2 regions of the Nocardia sp. NPDC004604 genome follow, and region 2 is predicted to be linked to the other one. Evidence: riboswitches for the same ligand, from Rfam matches in the RefSeq annotation. Region 2 holds a riboswitch; the other holds the start of a gene.

Region 1 (3,406 bases), on a different contig from region 2:
GTGCCGGATCGAGGTTGGGTGCCGGGGCGAGCTCGATCACCTTCTGGTGGCGACGCTGCACCGAACAGTCGCGCTCGAACAGGTGCATGACATTGCCGTGCTGGTCGGCCAGGATCTGCACCTCGATATGGCGCGGATTCACCACGGCCTGTTCCAGGAAGACCGTCGGATCGCCGAATGCCGATTCCGCCTCACGGGAGGCGGCCTCGATCGATTCGCGCAGCTGTGCCGGATCGGCAACCCGCCGCATACCGCGGCCGCCGCCGCCCGCGACGGCCTTGACGAAGATCGGGTACTCCAGCTCCTGAGCGGCCGCGAGCAGCTCGTCGACATCGGCCGACGGCGCGCTCGAACGCAGTACCGGCAGTCCGGCCGCCTTGGCCGCCTCGATCGCGCGGGCCTTGTTACCCGCGAGTTCGAGTACCGCGGCAGACGGACCGATGAAGGTAATACCCTCGCGCGCACAGGCCGCCGCGAGGTCCGGGTTCTCCGACAGGAAGCCGTAGCCGGGGTAGACGGCGTCGGCTCCGGCGGACTTGGCCGCCGCAATGATCGCCTCGATGGACAGATACGCCCGGACGGGGTGGCCCTGTTCGCCGATCTGGTAGGACTCGGCTGCCTTCAACCGGTGGACCGAATTGCGATCCTCGTACGGGAATACCGCGACGGTTCCGATGCCGAGTTCGTAGGCCGCGCGGAAGGCACGGATCGCGATCTCGCCACGGTTGGCAACCAAGACTTTCGAGAACATTGACCTAAGGTACCCGGCCCGGAATGCAGCCTTGACAGGGAAGTCCCTTCGCAGGAATCTTCACAACCATTCCTAGCAGACTTGCGAAGTTGTGTTCATCCAGTCGTCACATACTGTGTTGAATTTGCCGCGCCTGCAGCGCGGCGTGTTCGCGGCCCCGAAAGTCGGGATCGCGTAGTGATTCGGTGGGGGGTGGCGGTCGGGCGAAGGGTGGGCCTGCGCAGCGAACATCATGATCACAGGTATGCCGTCAAAACCCGGTTGCGCGCCCGCCTATGCTTGGTGTTGCAGCTGGTTCGCCGTGCGCAGACGAGATGGAGCCCCGACGTCGCGTCAACGGAGTCGAGTTCGCCCACCGGAATACCGGTGTGCGGATGAGAGGGAACCCGGTGAGAATCCGGGACTGTCCCGCAGCGGTATGCAGGAACGACCGCCGTCATCAGCACTGGGTAGGCCGTAGCGATTGCTTGCAGATCGCTCGAAACGGTCAGCCCGGGAAGCGACGGCCAGTAGGTGAGCCCCGTACGGGGTCGGCCAGAAGGCCCGTGCCCGCAAGTCCGAAGACCTGCCAGCCGTGTCGGATACGCCGTATCCGGCGGCCACCGCCTCGTGGATTGGGCGCGCGGACCACCAGTGCGACCTGTCGGGCTCCATGGTTGGTTTTTCCAGTCGTTGGATTTTCCGGCACGTCACTTGGTCTCCGTGAGCTCGTAGGGCGATGGTCTTCGATCTCAGCACTGGAGAAATTCGTGACTGTTTCGCATAACCCGTTCACCGCAACGGTTCTCGGTCTCCCGCGGGTGGGGCCGCACCGTGAGCTCAAGCGTGCCACCGAGTCGTACTGGGCCGGACACATCGACGCCGAGCAACTACACGCGATCGCACGCAACCTGCGGCGCAATCAGCTGACCGAATTGCATTCGGCCGGACTCGATGCCATTCCGGTCGGCACCTTCTCCTATTACGACCAGGTGCTCGATACCGCCGTGCTGCTCGGAGCGCTGCCGCCCCGGGTGGCCGGAATCGCCGATCCGCTGGATCGCTATTTCGCCGCGGCGCGCGGCACCGATACGGTCGAGCCCCTGGAAATGACCAAGTGGTTCGATACCAACTACCACTATCTGGTGCCGGAGATCGGCCCGGAGACCGCGTTCTCACTGCAACCGTCGAAGGTGCTGGATGAACTGCAGGAGGCGCTTGCCCTCGGGGTGCCCGCGCGGCCGGTAGTGGTCGGTCCGATCACCTTCCTGAAACTGGCGAAGGCGACGGGCGGTGCAGCGCTCGATCGCCTCGACGAGTTGGTACCGCTCTACCGTGAGCTGTTGCGGCTGCTGGCCGTGGCAGGCGCGGAGTGGGTGCAATTCGACGAGCCGGTGGTGGTCACCGATCTGACCGCCCACGAGATCGACCTGGTCCGGCGCACCTATGCCGAGCTATCGGCCGCGACGGATCGTCCGGCGCTGCTGGTGGCGACCTACTTCGGCAGTCCCGGCCCGGCGCTGGCCGCCCTGGCCGAGACCGAAATCGAAGGCATCGCAGTGGACTTCACCACTGCCGCCGATCTCTCCGCAGTGGCTGGGGTACCGGCGCTCGCGAACAAGCTGCTGGTCGCGGGTGTGGTCGACGGCCGAAATGTCTGGCGGGCCGATCTGGATCGGGCGCTGACGACACTCGGCGCGCTGCTGGGTTGTGCGAAATCCGTTGCGGTGTCGAGTTCCTGCTCGCTGCTGCACGTGCCCTACACGCTGGCGCCCGAAACCGGCCTCGACGAACGGTTGCGCTCGTGGCTGGCATTCGGTGCGGAGAAGGTCGCCGAGGTGCGCTTGCTCGCGACCGCACTGAGCGCGGGGCCCGATGCGATCACCGCCGAACTGGTCGCCGCCCGTTCGGCACTTGCTACCCGGCGTACCGATCCCAGGCTGGACAATCCGCAGGTCCGGGCGCGGTTGGCGGCGCTCGGTCCGGATGCCACCCGGCGGTCCCCCGCGCCGCAGCGACGGGTGCTGCAGGCCGAACGGCTGCGGCTGCCGTCATTGCCGACCACGACGATCGGTTCGTATCCGCAGACCTCGGCGATCCGGCTCGCACGGGCGGCACTGCGCAAGGGCGAGATCGATGCGGCCGAGTACGTGCGTCGGATGCGCTCGGAAATCGCCGATGTCATTGCGCTGCAGGAGAAATTGGGACTCGACGTGCTGGTGCACGGCGAGCCGGAACGCAATGACATGGTGCAGTACTTCGCCGAACAGCTCGACGGATTCGCCGCCACCGAAGCGGGCTGGGTGCAGTCCTACGGCACCCGCTGCGTGCGGCCGCCGATCCTGTTCGGCGATGTGGCCCGACCCGCGCCGATGACCGTCGACTGGATCGGCTACGCGCAATCGCTTACCGATAAGCCGGTCAAGGGCATGCTCACCGGCCCGGTGACGATTTTGGCCTGGTCGTTCGTGCGCGACGATCAGCCATTGGCGGATTCGGCACGCCAGGTGGCATTGGCAATAAGGGACGAGACGATCGATCTGCAGGGCGCGGGCATTCGGATCATCCAGGTCGACGAGCCCGCACTGCGGGAGCTGTTGCCGCTGCGCGCGGCCGACCAGGGCGCGTATCTGGAGTGGTCGGTCGGGGCGTTCCGGCTGGCGACCTCAGGGGTAT
Region 2 (3,406 bases):
GATTTGAGGAAGTAGCGTCCGGCAACCGGACCGAAATAGTCCAGGACCGCGCGCTCATCCGGAAACGGCTGCGGCCAGGCTTCGATCATGGCCGCCCAGTTCTCGGCGGTGCGGCCGCGGAAATCAGGGGCGATGTCCTCGACGACGAGTGCACGCACCCGCTCCGGATACTGCGCGGCGAACACCCAGCCGTGCAGCCCGCCCATCGAATGCCCGATCACCACCATCGGTTCGGAAATCTCGGCGGTCGCCGAAGCGAGGTCGTCGATGAAGGCCTCGGTGTTCAATTCGGCGGGCGCGGGACGGCCGTGTCCCGCGGCGTCGAAGGTGTAGACGTGGCCGTATGCCCGCAGCCAGTCCAGCTGATCGCGCCAGGTGCGGGCGCTGCCCATCAGTCCGTGCAGCAGCAGGATCGGCACCCCTGCTCCGCCTTCGTCGTGCAACACTGTGTCATTTTGCAGCGCCTTTGGCACTGCGTGTGCACGGCCCCCTAATGGTCAGCATCGCGTAGCGATTCGATGAGGGGTGGTGGTCGGGTGACGGGTGGGCCTCGCGTCCGACCGGTCGAGACCTTTGGTGCGTGCGCTTCGACGACTGGGCCGCGAGACGAGCCGCGAACAGGGTCACTTGTAAGACTCACTACATCGGAGTCACCTGAAGGCGGGCAGTTCGGCGCTGCATGTACACCTGCCCAGCAGCCAAGCCGCGTGCCTGCGCCGCACGCGCATCGACGACTCGGCCGAGTTCAATGGCCGCTCCTTCCCGGATGCGAGGCGGCGCGAACGGGGTCGCTCGTAAGACTCGCTTCCCTAGTGGCAGAGTCGCGCGTCGACGCGCCAGCGCATGCGCTGCGGGGTGGCCGAATGGGGCAGACGTATGGTCGAAGCCATGGCTGTTGTGAAGATCAATGCGATCGAGGTTCCAGAGGGCGCCGGCCCCGAGTTGGAGAAGCGGTTCGCCCATCGCGCGCACGCGGTCGAGGGCTCGCCCGGATTCCTCGGCTTCCAGTTGCTGCGGCCGGTGGCCGGGGAGAACCGGTACTTCGTTGTGACCCAGTGGGATTCGGAGGAGTCGTTCGCGGCATGGCGCGACGGACCCGCGCGGGAGGCGCATGCGGGCGAGCGGCAGAAGCCGGTTTCGACGGGCGCATCGCTGCTCGAGTTCGAGGTCGTGCTGGACGTCGCGGGCAAGTCCGCATCCTGAAATCCGCTGGCCAGCACCGGCGCGCGACGCGCCCCACCGCGTGGTGGGCAAGGCGCGGTTGTGTTGACGGCGGATGCGGCCGGATGCGACAGTTTGAATGACAAACGCGAGGGTGACGCGGTAATTCGGTGAGATTCCGAAGCGGTCGCGCCACTGTGTTCTTGCACCGAGTCCTTGGTGCCGGAAAGCCAGACACCGGCACCTTCGCATCACCAACTCACGGGACGCGCATCCCTAGGAGGACTCGAATGGCTATCGCGCATTCACCGAGTCGGGCCACCGATTCGCTCGGCACGCTGCTCATCGCAGTGGGCGTCGTTCTACTCGCACTGCTCACCCTGTACCTGGTCGGCTTCGACCAGGGTGTCATCTCGCGCAGCGGGATGTACCTGCACGAGCTGATGCACGATGGACGTCACCTGCTCGGTGTGCCGTGCCATTGATCGGTTCGCTCAAGACCCTGCTGCTCCGTGGCCTGCTGGCCGGTCTTATCGCCGGTCTGCTGGCCGCGACAGTGGGCTATTTCGTCGGCGAGCCCAAAATCGAGGCCGCCATTGCCATCGAAGAGGCCGCTACCGCCAAGGAGAAGGCCGCCGACCACGCTCAGGAACCGGCCGGGCATACCCACGGTGACGAGGAGGAGCCGCTGGTCAGCCGGTCCGGACAGCAGGCGGGGCAATTCTTGGCGCTCGGACTTGCCGGGCTCGCACTCGGGGCCATATTCGGATCGGTCGCGTATTTCGCACGCAGGTACTCCACACTGTCGGGGCCGAAGCTCGCGCTCGGGCTGGCACTGGCCGGTTGGGCCGCGATCGTGGCGGTGCCGTTCTTCAAGTACCCGGCCAATCCACCCGCCGTCGGCGATCCGGACACCATCAACCAGCGGACCCTGCTGTGGTTGGCGGCGGTGCTGCTCGGTCTGGCCGCGGTCGGCATCGGGGTGTACGTCTACAAACTGCTTGCCGCGCAACTCGATACGCTCCGGCTGATCGCGGGGGTCGGTGCGTTCGTCCTGATCGTCGTGCTGGGCTACATTCTGCTGCCGGGCATCAATGAGGTGACCGACGACTTCCCGGCCGCGCTGCTGTGGCAGTTCCGTGCGGCGTCGCTCGGCGAGACGGCCACGCTGTGGGCCTGCCTCGGCCTCGGTTTCGCGGCACTCACCGAATTCGCCACGCGCGGTAGCACTCCGGTACGAGAGCCGGTCACTACCGCAGGCTGATCCGGAATTCGGATTGCCAAGGGCAGTGTCGGTGTCATGACCGGCACTGCCTTTTCCATACGGCCACGCACCCACCCACCGCGCTCGGTTTCCGTCGCATTCATCGGGCTCGTCATCGCATTGCTGTGCGGTGTCGGCGAGGCCATAACCTACACCGCCGTGCAATTGGACCGGACGAATTCCGATATCGGCTCTCTCACAACAGGTCTGGCCGTTCGTGGCGTCATATATCTAGTGGTGCTCGGGGTCGCCGTCCACATGGCGCGCGGCGCCCGCTGGGCCAGGATCGTGCTCACCTTCGGCATCGGCGTGATCGGCATGGCCTCGCTGATCATCGAGCCGCTGGCGGCCACGTTATCCGCCAGGGAAATCGGCGACCTGTTCGATAACCTCACCGCTGCCGCGGTGATCACCGGAATCTTCCGTACCGCGCACATCCTGGCCGTCCTGGTGGCCATCCCCGCAATGTACCGGCCGAGTGCCCGTCGATACTTCCGCTCCTGAGCCGTGTGCGTGGTCAGTGCCAGCCGGGACGGACCAGGCCGGATTCGTAGGCCATGACCACCAATTGGGTGCGGTCTCGGGCGTCCAGCTTCATCAGAATGCGGCTGACATGGGTGCGGGCGGTGGCGGGGCTCATGAACAGGCGTTCGCCGATTTCGGCATTGGTAAGGCCCTCGGCGACCAGGGTCATGACCTCGCGTTCGCGGTCGGTGAGTTCGGTGAAGGCGGCCGGTGGCGGCTGTTTGGCATGGGCGGAGAATTCGGCGATGAGGCGGCGGGTGACGCCGGGTGAGAGCAGGGCGTCACCGGCGGCCACCACTCGGATGGCGCGGACCAGGTCGGCGGGTTCGGTGTGCTTGACCAGGAAACCGGTCGCACCGGCGCGCATTGCCTCGAAGACGTACTCGTCGAGTTCGAAGGTGGTCAGTACTACGACCTTCACCCCGGCGAGCTTCGGATCCTCGGCGATCATGCGGG

The links. A riboswitch is a leader RNA that binds a small molecule or an ion and turns the genes downstream of it on or off. The one in region 2 is predicted to bind cobalamin.
Region 1: another riboswitch for cobalamin. It lies ahead of metE (5-methyltetrahydropteroyltriglutamate--homocysteine S-methyltransferase); the one in region 2 lies ahead of ABZW16_RS32680 (CbtB-domain containing protein).

What each region holds. Positions count from the first base shown of each region.
Region 1 covers NZ_JBEXLC010000054.1:10,143-13,548, forward strand. The annotation lists gene ABZW16_RS20485 (pyruvate carboxylase) at 1-751, opposite strand, end outside; cobalamin riboswitch at 1,083-1,339, shown strand; gene metE (5-methyltetrahydropteroyltriglutamate--homocysteine S-methyltransferase) at 1,501-3,406, shown strand, end outside.
Region 2 covers NZ_JBEXLC010000120.1:11,310-14,715, forward strand. The annotation lists gene ABZW16_RS32670 (alpha/beta hydrolase) at 1-446, opposite strand, end outside; gene mhuD (mycobilin-forming heme oxygenase MhuD) at 889-1,203, shown strand; cobalamin riboswitch at 1,260-1,422, shown strand; gene ABZW16_RS32680 (CbtB-domain containing protein) at 1,452-1,646, shown strand; gene ABZW16_RS32685 (CbtA family protein) at 1,637-2,425, shown strand; gene ABZW16_RS32690 (hypothetical protein) at 2,462-2,929, shown strand; gene ABZW16_RS32695 (response regulator transcription factor) at 2,943-3,406, opposite strand, start outside.